Regions from separate parts of the Hydrogenophaga sp. L310 genome, predicted to be linked through region 2. Evidence: predicted binding sites of a transcription regulator. Region 2 holds the regulator's gene; each other region holds the start of a gene.
The links. The regulator sigma-54, encoded in region 2, starts transcription at its own class of promoters, with help from an activator protein. The targets are predictions, from matches to a motif close to TGGCANGNAANCTGCTTT.

Region 1 (5,687 bases), on a different contig from region 2:
CTGCGGCTGGTGGCCCTCGTCCATGGCTTGCAGAACGCGCGCTCGCAGCGCCGCCAGGTAGCCTTGTGTGGCCGCCAGCGCCGGGGGTGGATCGCCCGCCACTGGCTCGCGCGACCACACCGTGCCCAGCACCTGCTGTGGCCGCAACGCCTGCAGCCGCTCCAGCGCCGCGAGCCAGCCGTCCACACTGCCCTGCGCGAGTTCGGGTACACGCCCGTCGTACACCAGGCCGCCCGCCCACAGCACGCGGTGGCGGGCGTTCCAGAGCACCAGGTCACCCTCGGTGTGGCCGGGCTCGATGGCCATCACCCGCAGGCTCAGCGCGCCCACTTGCAGCCGCTCGCCCACCGCGAGCACGCGGCTGGGCAGCACGATCTGCGTGCCCGCCAGCGCCTCCGAACCGGCGCGGGTGGTCAGGCTCGCCAGGCAGTCCGGGCAGCGCTGCTGCATGCCGCTGCGCGTGGCGGCGCTGGCCAGGATCTCCAGCTGGCCGGCGTCCAGCAGGTCGGCAAAGGCCGAGTTGGCCATCACGTTTTCGGCGTGGGCGTGGGTGTTCACCAGCCAGCGCACCTGCGCCTTGAAACGGCAGGCGAGTGACGCGCGCACGCGATGACCGTGGCGGTGGCTCGGGCCGGGGTCGATCACCAGCGCCTCACCGCGGCTGACCAACACGCTGGTGGGCAGCACATGGCCAGCGTTGGCGGGTGCCACCTCGCCGTTCTCCGCCGCGGGCCAGACCCAGATGCCCGGCGCCACAGCTTGCCAGGGCACGGCATTCACCACCTTGCAATCCACCGGTGGGCCGACCGCGAGTGCGGGCACAACAAAGCCGCCGAAGCACAGCAGCGCGATCAGCCAGCGGCGCAGCACGGTGCTCATCGCAGGGCCTGCGTGCGTTGCCCGGTACCTGAGCGTTTTCATCCGAGTCGCCTCACCACCGCGCGCAAGGCCGCGAGCATGCCCGGCTCGGCGCCCAGGTGGCCGCTCAGGGGCTCGGTCAGCGTGACCTGCTGTGGCGCCAGGCGCCGGCCCAGCGCGGCCCAGACGCGGCTGTTGGCGGGCGGGCAGACGGCGTCGCAGGCGCCGTGCACCCAGTCCACCGGCACGCCCTGGCGCGCCAGGCCCAGCACGGCGTCATCGAGCGCGCCGGGCCGCACAAAGCCGCGGTGCTGCAGGTAGTGCGCCTGGATGCGGAATTTGTGCAGCGCCGCCCGATCCGGCGGCTGCGCGGTGTGGCGGTGTCGGCTGGCCTGTGCCTTCCGTTGCCGGCGCCGCAACGCGGCCCAGTCGCGCCGGATCGCGGCGGCCTGGGCAGCCGTTGCCTGCGTCACCGCCCGCCGCAGCGCGCGGCGCATGCCGTTCGAAACGCAGGCCGTCTCCAGCAAGGCCCAGCGCCGCGACACGCGCAGGCCTGCAACACCGGGTGTTCCACTTTGAAGCAGTTGTCTCAGCCGGGCCAGCACCGCGGACAGTGACACACCCGGCGCGGCGGGCCAGGCGGCCTCGCGGCCGAGGGCTTGTAGCACCCGGCGTGACGGCTGCAACAGCCCGCCCACCTCGCGCCGGCTGAGCGCAAACGCACCGCGCAACACCAGGCGCTGCACCCGCTGCGGGTGTGCTCGTGCATAGGCCAGCGCCACCACGGTGCCCCACGAACCCGCCAGCAGCGACCAGCGTTGAATGCCCAGATGTTGCCGCAACAACTCCATGTCGGCCACCAGCGCGTGGGTGGTGCTGGCCGCGGTTTTCCCTCTGGGGCGGCTCGCTCCGCAGCCGCGCTGGTCGGGCGCGATCGCCCACTGGCGCGACAGGTCCAGCGGCGCGAGCATGCCCGGCTGGCAACTGCTGCCGGGGCCACCGTGCACCAGCAGCCAGGGCTCGCCATCTGGGTTGCCCACGGTGCGAAATGCCATGCGGTGTCCGCGTCCAACAGACAGGTAGGCCGGCGACGGCCAGGCGCTGCGCCGACGCGCGGAAAGCGCCGCCTCAGGGGTATCCCTAGGTTGGTCTTTCGTGGCATCGATATTGCTGTTCATGGGGTGCAACTTGAGGTGCAGTGGTGCTGACAAGTTAGCAGACATGTTTCATGCCAACCCACCTACCGGAGACAGACTATGCAATGGACCACCCCCGCCTTCACCGACCTGCGTTTCGGTTTTGAAATCACGATGTACATCGCCAACCGCTGAAACGCGGCGGCTCTAAGAGGCTGAGCACCCTTTGCTCATACCCGCTCACCTCACCAGAACGCACCCGCTCGGCGTTGCAAATGCGCGCCGTAGCTCAAGCTACGGCTGTGCTTTGCGCCTTGATCGGGCACGTTTTGGCGCGTTGCTCGGGCACGCCCAAAGGACGCTCAGCCTCTGACCCGAAAGCGCACGGCCCCACCTCCGTGCGCTTTTTTCTTCACCCCACCCCCAACGACCAACAGGCTCGACCATGCGCATCCGGGTTCTCGGCTCATCGGCCGGCGGAGGCTTCCCGCAATGGAACTGCAACTGCCCCAACTGCGACGGCTTTCGCCGTGGCACGCTCAAGGCGCATGCGCGCACACAGTCGTCCATCGCCATCAGCGCCGACGGCAGCGACTGGCTGCTGGTCAACGCCTCGCCCGACATCCTGACCCAGATCCGGGAAGCGCCCGAGCTGCAGCCGGCCCGCTCCATCCGCGACAGCGGCATCGCCGCTGTGCTGCTGATGGACGCGCAGATCGACCACGTCACCGGCCTGCTGATGCTGCGCGAACGCCAGACACCGCTGCCCCTGCTCGCCACGCCCGAGGTGTTCTCCGACATCTCCAGCGGCTTCCCGATCACCGGCATCCTGTCGCACTACTGCGGCGTGCAACGCCAGGAGCTGCCCATCGACGGCAGCACGGTGAACGTGCCCGGCCTGCCAGGTCTGCAGGTGCAGACCGTGTCGCTCTCGTCCAAGCCACCGCCGTATTCACCGTTCCGCGGCAACCCGCGCCCCGGTGACAACATCGGCCTGCTGATCACCAACCCCGCCACCGGGCAGCGCGCGTTCTACGCGCCGGGCCTGGCGGAGGTCACGCCCGCGCTGATCGAGCTCATGAGCGGCTGCGCCGTGGTGCTGATCGACGGCACCTTCTGGACCCACGACGAAATGCAGCGCCTGGGCCTCTCGGCCAAGGCCGCGCTCGACATGGGCCACCTGCCGCAGAGCGGCCCGGGCGGCATGATTGAACAGCTCGACCGCCTGCCCGCCGGCACCCGCAAGATCCTCATCCACATCAACAACACCAACCCCATGCTGGTGGAAGACTCCGACGAACGCGCCGAACTCACCGCGCACGGCATCGAGGTGGCTTTTGACGGCATGAGCATTGACCTATGACCCCCTGCGCCGCTTCGCGTCTTCCCCCTCCAGGGGGACCACACCAGTGGCCCGGCAAAGCCGGTTCCACGGTGTGCGCTGGGCAAGGCATCGCTTGATCAACCCGTTTGCATAGAAATCTGATCATGGAAATCGCTCAAGCCATCCGCAATCACAGCCACCTGCCCGCCTGGAGCCCTGATGCGTTCGAGGCCCAGCTGCGCGACAAGGGCCGCAGCTACCACATTCACCACCCCTTCAACGTGCGCATGAAATCGGGCGGCTGCATGCCCGACGAGATCCGCTGCTGGGTGGCCAACCGCTTTTATTACCAGATCTGCATCCCGCGCAAGGACGCCGCCATCCTTGCCAACATGCCCGACCGCGCGCACCGCAGGCTGTGGATCGAGCGCATCCTGGACCACGACGGCCACGGCGACTACGAGGGCTCGTCCGCGGGCGGTATCGAGGCCTGGATGCGCCTGGGTGAAGCGGTCGGCATCTCGCGCGAAGACCTGTGGTCTTTGCAGGGCGTTGCGCCCGCGGTGCGCTTCGCCTGCGATGCGTACGTGAACTTCGCGGCCAAGGCGCCGTGGCAGGAAGCCGTGTGCTCCTCGCTCACCGAAATGTTTGCGCCGCAGATCCACAAGGACCGCCTCGCCACCTGGCCCACGCACTACCCCTGGATCGAGGCCAGCGGCCTGGCCTATTTCCGCAGCCGCATCCCGCTCGCCACCCGCGACGTGGAACACGGCCTGCAGGTCACGCTGTCGCACTTCAATACCCGTGAAGCGCAGCACCATGCGCTGGACATCCTGCAGTTCAAGCTGGACATTCTGTGGACCATGCTGGATGCGATTGAAAAGGCATGTCAATGACAGCCACCCTGCCCGAGCGCCCCAAGCTCTCGCGCCGCTTCCGCCTGCAATACGAAGAAGCGCAGAGCCGCTGGGTGCTGCTGTATCCCGAGGGCATGGTGCAGCTCAACCCTTCTGCGGCTGAGATCCTGCAACGATGCGACGGCGAGCGCACCTTGCAAGGGATCGTTTCCGAACTGGAGACCGCCTTCAACGCTCAGGGCCTGGAACCCGAAGTCCGCAACTTGCTCGAAGAAGGACAACGCCGTGGCTGGATCGACTGAACCCACCGGCACCGCACCCGTGATCGGCCAGCCCCTGTGGCTGTTGGCCGAGCTCACCTACAAGTGCCCGCTGCACTGCGTGTTTTGCTACAACCCCACGCAACACGCGCGCATCAACGACGAGATGAGCACCGCGCAGTGGGTGGACGTGATGCAGCAGGCGCGCAAGCTGGGCGCGGCGCAGCTCGGTTTTTCGGGTGGTGAGCCGCTGCTGCGCGACGACCTGGAAGAACTGGTGCAGGAAGCCCACCGCCTGGGCTACTACACCAACCTCATCACCTCCGGCGTGGGCCTCACGCCGACTCGCGCGCAGAAGCTGAAAGACGCCGGGCTCGACCACGTTCAACTCTCGTTCCAGGACTCCACCAAGGAGATGAACGATTTTCTGAGCCACACCAAGACCTTCGAGCTCAAGCAGCGCGTGGCCAGGCTCATCAAGCAACACGACTGGCCGATGGTGATGAACTGCGTGCTGCACCGGCACAACCTGCCGCACGTGGGCAAGATCATCGAAATGGCCGTGGCGCTCGAAGCCGAGTACCTGGAACTCGCCAACACGCAGTACTACGGCTGGGCCTGGATCAACCGCGACCACCTGATGCCCACGCGCGAAGAGCTCGTGGAGGCCGAGGCCGTGGTCAACGCCTTCCGCGCCGAGCAGGAAGGCAAGACCGGCCCCAGGACCCGCGTGCTGTTCGTGGTGCCCGACTACTTTGAGGAGCGACCCAAGGCCTGCATGAACGGCTGGGGCTCGGTGTTCCTCTCCATCGCGCCCGACGGCCTGGCCATGCCCTGCCACAACGCGCGCGACCTGCCCGGCCTGCAACTGCCCAACGTGAAAGACACGTCCATCGCCGAGATCTGGCAACGCAGCAACGCCTTCAACGCCTTCCGTGGCGACAGCTGGATGAAGGCCCCCTGCCGCACCTGCGACGAGCGCCACAAGGACTTTGGCGGCTGCCGCTGCCAGGCTTTCCTGATCACCGGCGACGCCACCGAGGCCGATCCGGTGTGCAGCAAATCGCCGCACCACGAAAAAGTGGTGCAACTGGTGAAGCAGGCGCCCACGCGACGCAGCATCCCGATCGTGTTCCGCAGCGACGCCGAATCCCGGTTGTTGCACGCCGAACCCAACGCATGAGCCCACCCACCCCCGCGGGCGCCCCGCACCACCGCATGCTCGGTGCAGCGTTGGCGAGCCGCATTCCGG
Region 2 (5,687 bases):
TTCGGGCCAAGGGCGCATGTCGCGTTCGGCTTCGTCCTGGATGGCGTGCCACACATGCTGCTGGAACGGCAGCATTTTTTCAAACGCGAAGCGGCGCAGCATCCCGGGCGGGATGTTGAGCGCGATCTGCGCGGCCTCGATCACCACCGTACCGCTGCCGCAGCAGGGGTCGTACAGCGGGGTGATGGCGTCCAGCGTTTCGGCTTCGCCGCCGTTCCAGCCGGTGGCGGCGATCATGGCCGCGGCCAGCGTTTCCTTCAGCGGTGCATCGCCCTTGTCTTCACGCCAGCCTCGCTTGAACAGCGGCTCACCCGAGGTGTCGATGTAGAGCGTGAGTTCTTCGGTGGTGACGTGGGCGTAGATGCGCACGTCGGGCCAGGTGGTGTCCACGCTGGGGCGTTCGCCGCGCTTGTCGCGGAAGCGATCACAGATCGCGTCCTTGATCTTCAGTGCGGCGAAGTTGAGGCTGGTCAGCGGGCTGTGCTGCGCGGTGATCTCGACCTTGATGGTCTGCTGCGGCGTGAACCAGATTTCCCAGGCGATCTCGCTGGCTGCGTTGTACAGGTCCTGCTCGCCGCGGTAACCACCGTGCCAGAGCTGCACCAGCACGCGCTGGCTCAGGCGGCTGTACAGGTTCAGGCGCATGGCGTCGCGCCACGAGGCCTTGATGCCCACACCGCCGCGGGCCTTGAAGGCCAGCGGTTCGTTGGTGATGCGCTGCACCTCGTCGGCGAGCATGTCCTCCACGCCGGCCGCACAGGGGAGAAACAACTTCAATTGATTCACAGGCTTTTTCTAAGGTTGGCCGGTGCGATGCGAAGTGCCTCGCGGTACTTGGCCACGGTGCGGCGCGCGCACTCGATGCCCTGCTCCTTGAGCAGGTCGGAGAGCTGGTTGTCGGACAGCGGTTTCTTGGGCTCTTCGGAGGCGATGAACTGTTTGAGCAGGGCGCGCACCGCGGTGCTCGACGCGTTGCCGCCGGTTTCGGTGCCGAGCGAAGAGCCGAAGAAGTACTTGAGCTCGTAGGTGCCGAACGGCGTGGCCATGTACTTGGCGGTGGTCACGCGGCTGATGGTGGACTCGTGCAGGCCCAGCTCGTCGGCGATCTCGCGCAGCACCAGCGGGCGCATGGCGAGTTCGCCGTGCATGAAGAAGTTGCGCTGGCGCTCGACGATGGCACTCGATACGCGCAGGATGGTGTCGAAACGCTGCTGGATGTTCTTGATGAACCAGCGCGCTTCCTGCAGGCGCTGCTGCATGGCGGCGTGGCCGGCTTCGCCGCCGTTGTCGCGACCGCCGCGGTTTTGCCGCATGGCGTTGGCGTACACGTCGTGCACGCGCAGGCGCGGCATCACGTCGGGATTCAGGATGACCTTGAAGCCCCGGCCGGCGCGTGTGACGATGACGTCGGGCACGACCACGTTGCGCTCCACATCGATGAAACGGCGCCCGGGTTTGGGTTCAAGCCGCGCGATGACACCCAGCGCGGCGCGCGCCGTTTCGTCGTCGATGCCGCACAGGGCGCACAGACGCTTGATGTCGCGTTTGGCCACCAGCTCCATCGACTGGTTGCAGATGGCCAGCGCCGCGCGCGCTTCGGGGGTGTTGCGCAGCTCTTCGATCTGCAGGCGCAGGCATTCGCCGAGGTTGCGCGCACCCACGCCGGTGGGCTCCATGTGCTGCAGCCAGCCCAGGGCCATGCGCAGCTGCGCTTCGACGGCCTCCAGCTCTTCGATGGCAGGCGAGGTGGCCTCGCGGCCGTGCATGAGCCGCCAGAAGTCCAGGGCGAGCTCGGCCATGTCGTCTTCGAGGTAGGCATCGTCGTTGAGCGATTCGATGAGGAAATACAGCGCCGCCGCGTCCTCGTCGCTCAGCCGCAGGCAGCGGGCCTGCTCGTGCAGGTGGTCCTGGAGGCTGACGGGACTGCGGGCCAGGTCGGCTGCGCTGGCGGTTTCGTCGTCGCCACCGGAGCCGCTGTTGCGCGCCGGTGCGTCGCCGCCCCATTCGCTGTCGTCAGGCGCCATCTCGACCGTGCCGTCGCCTTCCCAGCTTTCTTCCACCGGGGTGGCCCCGTCGAGCCGGCTTTCGATCTCGTCGCCTGAGCCGCTGTCGGCGGGCGCGTCGGACGTGCTGCTGACGCGGTCAGGCAGCGGGCCGTCAAATTCGGCGGGGGCGGCCACGGCGTCGGCCACCGGCAGCGCGGCATCGGCGATCTGTTCGCCGGCGCTCACCGGCGCATCGACCTGCTCCAGACCGAAAGCCTCGCGCTCGGCGATCTCTTCCGTGCGCTCCAGAAACGGGTTTTCGTCGAGCATCTGCTCGACCTCCTGCGCCATTTCCAGCGTGGAGAGTTGCAGCAGGCGGATCGATTGCTGCAACTGGGGCGTGAGCGCCAGGTGCTGCGATACACGCAGGGAGAGGCCTTGCTTCATGCCTGGGCGTACAGCAGTGGGAAACGGAGATTCGCCGCCGGGCCGCCCCAAGGCGAATCAACCCCCTTGGGGGGCAGCGCGCCGCGCAGCGGCAAGGCGTGGGGGCCACAAGACGCCGCCGGGCCGCCCCAAGGCGAATCAACCCCCTCGGGGGGCCGCGAAGTACATGCAATGACGAGCGTGGCGGTCATGTTCACATGCGGAAGTTCTCGCCCAGGTACACACGGCGTACTTCGGCGTTTTCCACGATCTCTGCGGTGGGACCGCTGGCCAGAACATGGCCGTCGCTGATGATGTAGGCGTGGTCGCAGATGCCCAGGGTTTCGCGCACGTTGTGATCGGTGATCAGCACACCGATGCCCCTGGACTTCAGAAAACCGATGATGTGCTGGATCTCCAGAACCGCAATCGGGTCGATGCCGGCAAAGGGTTCGTCCAGCAGGATGAAGCGCGGGCGCGTGGCCAGGGCCCGGGCGATTTCCACCCGGCGCCGCTCGCCCCCGGAAAGGGCGGGCGCCGGCGAATCGCGCAGATGGTCCACCCGCAGGTCCTTGAGCAGTTCATCGAGGCGGCTGCCGATTTCTGCTTCGGTCAGGGGTTTGCCATCCACATCGTGCTGCAGCTCCAGAACGGCGCGCACGTTCTGCGCCACCGTGAGTTTGCGGAAGATCGAGGCCTCTTGTGGCAGGTAACCCAGGCCCAGCCGGGCACGGCGGTGGATCGGCAAGCCTTCGATGCGCTGGCCGTCGAGCAGGATCTGCCCGCCATCGGCACGCAGCAGGCCCACGATCATGTAGAACGAGGTGGTCTTGCCGGCGCCGTTCGGGCCCAGCAGGCCGACCACTTCACCTTTGTCGACCTTGAGCGAGACATCCTTGACCACCGTGCGGGTGCCATAGGATTTCTTCAGACCCCGGACTTCCAGACTGCTGCGCACCGCCATCGCCTGAGGCGTGCTGGCCATGAGCATGGTCGTCACTTCTGCTTCTCGTTGAGATCGGTGCTGGGTCGCAGCTTGGCAGGATCGGTCGGGGCGGGTGCCGGGGACGCCGCATCGGGAATGGGCGTGAGCATGGCACGCACGCGACCCGAGGGGTTGGCGGCCGTGCGGTTGGCGGGTCCACCCTTGACGGTGAACACCTCGGTCAGGCTGTTGTAGGTGATCTGGTTGCCCACACTTTCGTCGTTCAGCTGGGTGCCGCGGTAGCGGCGCAAGACGGCGCTGCCGGTGAACACCACGGTCTGGGCCTTGCTGTCGTATTCGATGCGCTCACCCTCGCCTTCGATCCACTCGTCCAGACCTTCGCGCTTCTGGCGGAAGAAACCAGGCGCTGCCGCCGTGCCGGTCACCACGCCAAACTGGTTGCCCTGCGGATCCTGGCGCACGTCCATCTTGCTGCCCCGCATGACGATGGTGCCCTTGGTGATCAGGACATTGCCGGTGAAGACGCTGGTCTGCCGCGTGTCTTCGTAGCGCAGCGAGTCCGCCTCGATGTTCATGGGCTTGTCTTTGTCGGCCAGCTCCGCCTGGGCCGCGCCTGCCAGCACCAGACCGGCCATCGTGACAAAGAGACTGCGGATCCATGGGGGGGGAAGGTGGTGTGTGGGCATGGCTTTAATAGGGCACAAATCTTGCATTCATTGTAACGGTGCAAAGGCCACTTGTCGGCGTCCAGCGCTCAATGAACCGACCCGAAAAGCACAAGACCCGCCTGCAGCGGGTCTTGCTCGCGGCACGGGGAACCCGGGATCAGGTTTTGCGTGCTTCAGCAATGAGTGAATCGGCAATCAGCATCGTGCGCGGACCCTGCCCACCGATGTAAAAACGGCCCGCCACACCCAGCGCTGGTGTGCCTTCAACGTCATAAGCGTTCTGCAGCCCGATGGCGGCCTCGGCCATCTTGATGGCACTGCCGTTGAAGAAACCGGTGAATTTTTCACGGTCAACACCCTGCTTCTCCACCCAGGCGGTGATGGCCGGCGCCGTGGTCAGCGGCAAGCGCTCTTCGTGAAAAGCCTTGAACACCTTCTGGTGCAGGGCATCGACCAGGCCCATGGATTCCAGCGCGAAATACAGGCGCTGCATGGGCACAAAAGCCGTGTTGAAGGCCACCGGCACGCGGCGCACCTTCACATCGGCGGGCAGCTTCTTGATCCAGGCGTCGAGCAGCGGCTCGAAATGGTGACAGTGGATGCAGGAGTAGGCAAAAAACTCCACCACTTCCACCTGCCCCGGTGGCGTGCTGACCGGCACCGGCTTGCTCAGTCGGACAAAGTCCTTGCCCTCCTGGAACCCGACGCGCTGCGCCCAGGCGGGGCTGAGCCCCAGGCCACTGGCAGCGAGGGCACCGGCAGCCAGCAGAGAACGGGATAGATCGCGGCGTTGCATCGAATCAAACTCCTTGTGTTGACCTGCTTGGTTTCACAGGCCATGGGAAAAGTTCCGGGATGGGTTCAGCGCTGAACGCGCACCAGGGCGGCATCCACCCCGTTGACTTCGAGTTGTTCCAGCGTGGCGTCGGCCATGGCTTTCTGGCTGAATGGTCCGACGCGCACCCGGAAAACGGGGCGCCCGGACTGCTCCCGTTCGCTGATGTCGGCCGCCATGCCCAGCATGGCGAGTCGGGCGCGCTGGGCTTCGGCTTCTTCGGGCGCGCGGAACGCGCCCGCCTGCACGAAGTAAGTGAAAGGATCGGCCGGCACCGACGCACTGTCCGACGGTTCGGCCCCCTTGACCGCGCCGGTGCGCGCCCGCATCAGGTCGCCCAGGGGATCGGCCTGCGTCGGCTCTGGTTGCCGGGCGGCGGTCTTGTCGGCGGCCGGCTCGGTGGTCGTTGCGGCGGGACTGTCTGCCGGTTCAGCCACGGCTGAAGCGGGCGCCGGCTCCGGGCTCACAACCGGTGGTGGCAGGGTGGCCGGGCTGCCGGCCAGACCGGCATTGGGGTTCCAGCCTTGGTTGCGCTCGGCCTCCTCCACATCCTGCGCCGGTTTGCGCGACACGCCCCGGTCGACAAAGGGCACCGGTACGCGCGTGACGTACACCGCCACCGACAGCGCAATGCCCAGCCCCACGAGCAGGCCCACCACGAAGCCCACGATGGTGCTGCCGTGCTGTTTGTGTGCCTGCAATGTCTGTTGTTTCATAGGGGGTTTCCGCTTCACATCTTTTGCGGGGCGCTCACGCCCAGCACCGCGAGGCCATTGTGCAACACCTGCGCCGTGGCTTTCACCAGCGCCAGGCGGGCCAGTTTCACC
Region 3 (5,687 bases), on a different contig from region 2:
TCGATGTACTTGGCTTCGTTGCTGTTGCTCATGACTTCACCTCTTCGAACGTGAACAGGGTGGCGAGTTTGATCAGGGCGAATTCGAGCAGCAGGCCGACGATGCCGATGACGAAGATCGCGATGATGATGCTGGAGACGTTGAGGTTGTTCCACTCGTCCCAGACCCAGAAGCCGATGCCCACGCCGCCGGTCAGCATCTCGGCCGCGACGATCACCAGCCAGGCCGTGCCCACCGCCAGGCGCACGCCGGTCAGCAGGTAGGGCAGCACGGCGGGGAACAGGATCTTGGTGAAGATCTTCCACTCGCTGAGGTTGAGCACGCGCGCGACGTTCATGTAGTCCTGCGGCACGCGCTGCACGCCCACCGCGGTGTTGATGATCATGGGCCAGATGGAGCAGATGAAGATGGTCCAGATGGCGGCCGGGTCGGCGCCCTTGAAGACCAGCAGGCCGATCGGCAGCCAGGCCAGCGGCGAGACCGGGCGCAGCAGGCTGATGAGCGGGTTGAACATGCGGCTCAGAAACTCGAAACGCCCGATGGCGAAGCCGGCGGGAATGCCGACCGCTGCGGCCAGACCGAAGCCGATGGCCACGCGCTGCAGCGAAGCCAGCACGTTCCAGCCCACGCCCTGGTCGTTGGGGCCGTTGCTGTAGAACGGGTCAGAAAACACCGTGACGGCCTGCGCCCACGTTTCCAGGGGTTTGGGGATGCCGGTGTTGCCGGTGCTGGCGATCAGTTGCCAGACCAGCACCAGGCAGGCCAGACCCAGCACGGGCGGCAACACCGCCATCCAGAAACCGCGGAAATCGCGGCTCGCGGCCGATGGCCGGGCGCTGACCGCGGCGGGTGCAGCGGGGGCTTCGGTCTTGGGTGGGCTCATGGCTTTTCCAATGGGGCTGGCATGGGACGTGGCGGGCGGCGCGATGGCCTCCAGCGGTGAATGAAAAACGGCGGAAACCATGGTCATGGGTCCTTTCAGTGCAATGCAACGAGCGAGATGATTTCAATCCAAGAACGCCGCGGAACCGGCTTTGCCGGGCCGCCAGCGTTGCCCCCCTTGGGGGGTGACGGCCGAAGGCCGGCGCGGGGGGTTACGCCTTGATACTGAAGCCATCGGCGTACTTCGCGGGGTCCTTGCCGTCCCACACGATGCCGTCCATCAGCTTGCTGCTGCGCATCGGGTCCTTGGGCACGCTGATGCCCATGGCGCTGGCGACCGACTTGTACAGATCGATCTGGTTGATCTGCTTGGCGATGCCGAGGTAGTCGGGGTGGCTCTTGATCAGACCCCAGCGCTTGTGCTGCGTGAGGAACCACATGCCGTCGGACAGGTAGGGGAAGTTGACCTTGCCGTCGTTGAAAAACTTCATGTGGTTGGGGTCGTCCCAGGTCTTGCCCATGCCGTTCTGGTAGCGGCCCAGGATGCGCTGGTTGATCGCGTCCACACCGGTGTTGATGTAGGACTTCTGCGCCACGGTCTCGGCCATCTTCATCTTGTTCTGCAGGCCGGCGTCGATCCAGCGGCTGGCTTCGAGCACGGCCATCATCACGGCGCGCGTGGTGTTGGGGTACTTTTGGGTGAACTCGGCCGTGGTGCCCAGCACCTTCTCGGGGTGGTCGCGCCAGATGTCCTGCGTGGTGTTGGCGGTCACGCCCACGCCGTCCATGATGGCGCGGTGGTTCCAGGGCTCGCCGACGCAGAAGCCGTCCATGTTGCCGATGCGCATGTTGGCCACCATCTGCGGCGGAGGCACGGTGATCAGGCGGGCGCCCGAGATCGGGTTGATGCCCGCGGCGGCCAGCCAGTAGTGCATCCACATGGCGTGCGTGCCGGTGGGGAAGGTGCCGGCAAAGGTGTAGTCGCGCTTGTTGGCGGCCATGAACTTGGCCAGCGACGGGCCGTCCACGGCGCCCTTGTCGGCCAGTGCTTTGCTCAGCGTGATGGCCTGGCCGTTGTTGTTCAGGCTCATCAGCACGGCCATGTCTTTCTTGGGGCCGGCGGTGCCCATGTGCACGCCGTAGACCAGGCCGTAGAGCACGTGGGCGAAGTCGAGCTCGCCGTTGACCAGCTTGTCGCGCACGCCGGCCCAGCTGGCTTCCTTGCTGGGGATGATCTTCACGCCGTACTTCTTGTCGAAGCCCAGCACCGAAGCCATCACCACGCTGGCGCAGTCGGTCAGGGGAATGAAACCGATCTTGACCTCGGTCTTCTCCGGGGCGTCGGAGCCGGCGGCCCAGACGCCGCTGTGGCCCAGGGTGGAGAAGAAGGTGGCGGTGGCCGCACCCTTCTTGATGAAGTCGCGGCGCGAGGCCTGTGCCGGTGTCCCGGGCACGGTCGCCACGGTGGGGGTGGTGCTGCTGGCGGTCATGTCCAACTCCTTGCTGATGAAAAAAGCGGTGGCCAAAAACAAAACGGCGCCCATTTCCAGCCCAGCTTGGTGCGGGCTTGAAATGGACGCCGTTGTCCTGTGTGTCTCGGGAGACTTCGGGATCGCGCCGCCATTGGCGCTCACCCTTTGCGTTTTATCAAGCAGGGACCGTGCCAGATGAAAGGCATCTACCGTGTCGGAACCCGAAGAAGCTTGTTATTCAAGGACAAAATGGCTTTTCAGGGCACGTGGCTGGTGTCGGATCGGCCGCCAGCGCGGTGAAATTCCGGTGCGTTGGGGGCCTCAGCTTGGTGCACCGGCGGGGTGCGGCACGGGTTTTGTGCGCTGCAGCACGGCGTGTGGCTCAGCGCCGCCGATCGGGCAGCACCTCGGCCATGGACAGCACCGCTTCGGCCACGTCGATGAGGCGGCGGTTCTGGTTCATGGCCATCTGGCGCAGGGTCTTGTGGGCCTCGGCCTCGCTCAGGTTGCGGTGTGCCATCAGCAGGCCCTTGGCGCGTTCGACCAGCTTGCGTTCGTTGAGGCTGGCGCGCACGGTGTCGAGCTCGTCGCTGACGGCCTGCAGGCGGCGCGACTGGTCCTGCACCAGATCGAGGATCGAGCGGTCGAGCTGCACGCCATAGCCCTGCGCCGGGCCGGGGCCGCTCACGTGGTCGGGCACCGGGTCGTGGAAGAACGAGAGCGCGTCTTCGGGTTGCACGGCGGCCGGGTGGATGCCCTCGAAGGCCTTCAGCTCGGCCAGGGCGGCCTGGGTCTTGTGCTCGCACAGGCGCTGCAGGCTGTCGGCGAGCCGGTCCTCGACCGTCTTCATGCGGTCCATGCGCAGGCTGCAGCAGTTGAACCAGGGCTGGCTCTGGTTGGCGTCGAGCGGGCTGCCGTCGGCGGCGGTGCAGAGCACGCGGCGCATGCGCTCGAGTTCGGCCCGGGCGGCCACGGTGTCCTGGTCGGCGGTGGCCCAGAGCGTGGCGAGTTCGTCGCTGGCGAATTCCTTGAACACCTGCAGGCAACGCTCCTGCGAGTCGATCAGGTGCAGCAGGCGCTGCTGCCCGGCGCTGTCGGCACGGCCGCTGGCATACAAGGCCGAGCCGGCAGCGCGCTCCTGGCCGGCGAACTCCTTGCCCTGCATGAAGTTGAACAGCGCCACCAGATGGCGCGAGATGGCGGGGTCGCTGGCGCTGTCGGCTGCCTCGAACACCACCGCGATCAGGCCGGCGATCAGGCGCACGTAGGCTTCGGTGGTTTCGCGCGCCGTCCAGGCCTGGGTGTCGATGCGCTCGCGCAGGGCGGGCAGGGCGTCGAGCCCGTGCAGCACGTAGGCGATGCGGCTGAACAGGCGCGCGCCGTGGCCGAGGTGGGCGGCCTGGGTGTCGAGGCTGTCAAAGCAGCAGCGCAGCTCGGCTTCGGTGGCCCGGCATTCGGCGATCTGCTGCTGGCGTGGTTCGGCAAAGCGGGTGCCCTGTGAGCCGAGGAACAGGTTGGACAGGCCGCGCTCGCGCTGCAGGCCATGCACCAGCCGGCCGGTCACGTTCACCAGCGCGCTGGTGAGGGCGAGCTGACGCAGCGCGTCGATCTCGCAGCGCTTGGCGGCGATGAGGAAGTTCAGGCCCGATTTGAGGGGCAGGGCGGAGGGGGTCATGCTGGAATCGGATCAGCAATAACTGTGCCGTTCGCCGCAGAGGCGCGGCTTTCAGCGCGAGCCGGGCTGCCAGGCCCGGACAGTATCCGATGGTCCCGCAGGCCGGGGTGCCTGCGGTGTCAGGCCTGGGCGGCTTCGCTTTCGCGTGGGATCCGGGCCAGCGCGGCATCCGGCATCAGCTGCGCGCGCAGGCCCACCACGCCGCCCACCATGATCAGGGCCGGGGGCTTCACGCCGTGGCTCAGCGCCAGCTGGGGCAGATCGGCCAGGGTGCCGGTGATGCAGCGCTCGTCGGGCAGGGTGGCCTTTTCCACCAGCGCCGCCGGTGTGTCGCCCGGCAGGCCGTGGGCGATCAGCTGGCGGCAGATCTCGGGCAGGTTGTTCACGCCCATGTAGAGCACCACGGTCTGGCGCGGGCGCGCGAGCATGGGCCAGTCCATGTCGAGGCCGCGCTCGTCGCGCGTGTGGCCGGTGGCCAGCACCAGCGCACAGGCGTGGTCGCGGTGGGTCAGCGGTATGCCCACCGACGCGGCCGCGCCCTGCGCGGCGGTGAGCCCGGGCACGACGGTGAAGGGGATGCCGGCCGCTGCCAGCGCCTGGGCTTCTTCGCCGCCGCGGCCAAAGATGTAGCCGTCGCCGCCCTTGAGGCGCAGCACCGCGCGCCCGCTGCGCGCGAGCCGCAGCATGAGTTCGATGATCGAGGCCTGGGGCAGGGTGTGGCGCGACGATTCCTTGCCCACATACACGCGGTCGGCACCGGGCGGCAGGAAGTCGAGCACGGCCGGGCTCACCAGGTGGTCGTAAAGCACCAGTTTCGCAGCCTGCAGGGCCTTCACCGCTTTCAGGGTGAGCAGTTCGGGGTCGCCTGGGCCGGCGCCCACCAGGGTCACCAGGCCGGGTGGGCGGTCGTCCGTTGCCGTGCCGTCCCCGGGCCAGCCGGGCGCCAGCCAGTGGCTGTGTTCCATCACGCTCATGGGGCTCTCTCCTGGGTGTTGTCTGGCGTTCATTGTTGTCAGGCAGAAAGCCAACGTCCTTGAACTGGTTCAAGGACAGGGCCCACGCGCCGCCCGACGATGGGCGCAGCTCGTTGACCGGCGATGGACAGCAGCCAGGCGAGCGGGTCTGACACCCCGGGAGGGCAGAGGGCCACATCCACAGCTGATCCAAGACGGAGAGAGAAAACCCATGAAACCCACCAAGATCATCCTGAGCTCGCTCGCGATGGCGGCCATGCTGGTTGCCGGCGGCCTGCACGCCCAGGACAAGAAGCACCTCAGTCAGCCGGAATCGAATTACCAGGCGGGCAGCTCGCCCATCGGCGACGAGCCCATGGTGCAGAGCGTGAACCCGAAGGCGCCGCCCATGACGCAGGCCGAGTTCGATGTGGCGCGCAAGGTGTATTTCGAGCGTTGCGCCGGCTGCCACGGCGTGCTGCGCAAGGGCGCCACCGGCAAGGCACTCACACCCGACATCACGGTCGGCAAGGGCACCGACTACCTGAAGGTCTTCATCGCCTACGGCTCGCCGGCCGGCATGCCGAACTGGCAGACCAGCGGCGAGATGACCGATAAGGAAGTGGACATGATGGCGCGCTACATCCAGCACGAGCCACCGACCCCACCCGAGTTCGGCATGGAGGAGATGAAGGCGACATGGAA

Region 1: a site for sigma-54 is predicted at 2,015-2,032, ahead of pqqA (pyrroloquinoline quinone precursor peptide PqqA). Genes of this name have one in related genera too.
Region 3: a site for sigma-54 is predicted at 2,531-2,548, ahead of AC0GNO_RS05160 (CmpA/NrtA family ABC transporter substrate-binding protein). Genes of this name have one in related genera too.

Annotation. Positions count from the first base shown of each region.
Region 1 is NZ_JBVPZA010000024.1:22,902-28,588, reverse strand. Features, by position in the region: gene AC0GNO_RS22715 (MBL fold metallo-hydrolase) at 1-879, opposite strand, end outside; gene AC0GNO_RS22710 (alpha/beta fold hydrolase) at 918-1,913, opposite strand; gene pqqA (pyrroloquinoline quinone precursor peptide PqqA) at 2,115-2,189, shown strand; gene pqqB (pyrroloquinoline quinone biosynthesis protein PqqB) at 2,440-3,357, shown strand; gene pqqC (pyrroloquinoline-quinone synthase PqqC) at 3,483-4,214, shown strand; gene pqqD (pyrroloquinoline quinone biosynthesis peptide chaperone PqqD) at 4,205-4,477, shown strand; gene pqqE (pyrroloquinoline quinone biosynthesis protein PqqE) at 4,461-5,618, shown strand; gene AC0GNO_RS22680 (hypothetical protein) at 5,615-5,687, shown strand, end outside.
Region 2 is NZ_JBVPZA010000007.1:196,364-202,050, reverse strand. Features, by position in the region: gene AC0GNO_RS13935 (THUMP domain-containing class I SAM-dependent RNA methyltransferase) at 1-786, opposite strand, end outside; gene rpoN (RNA polymerase factor sigma-54) at 783-2,432, opposite strand; gene lptB (LPS export ABC transporter ATP-binding protein) at 2,626-3,402, opposite strand; gene lptA (lipopolysaccharide transport periplasmic protein LptA) at 3,408-4,043, opposite strand; gene AC0GNO_RS13915 (thiol:disulfide interchange protein DsbA/DsbL) at 4,183-4,821, opposite strand; gene AC0GNO_RS13910 (SPOR domain-containing protein) at 4,887-5,576, opposite strand; gene argS (arginine--tRNA ligase) at 5,591-5,687, opposite strand, start outside.
Region 3 is NZ_JBVPZA010000002.1:301,637-307,323, forward strand. Features, by position in the region: gene AC0GNO_RS05150 (ABC transporter ATP-binding protein) at 1-32, opposite strand, end outside; gene ntrB (nitrate ABC transporter permease) at 29-964, opposite strand; gene AC0GNO_RS05160 (CmpA/NrtA family ABC transporter substrate-binding protein) at 1,095-2,372, opposite strand; gene AC0GNO_RS05165 (nitrate- and nitrite sensing domain-containing protein) at 2,737-4,029, opposite strand; gene cobA (uroporphyrinogen-III C-methyltransferase) at 4,149-5,003, opposite strand; gene AC0GNO_RS05175 (cytochrome D1 domain-containing protein) at 5,215-5,687, shown strand, end outside.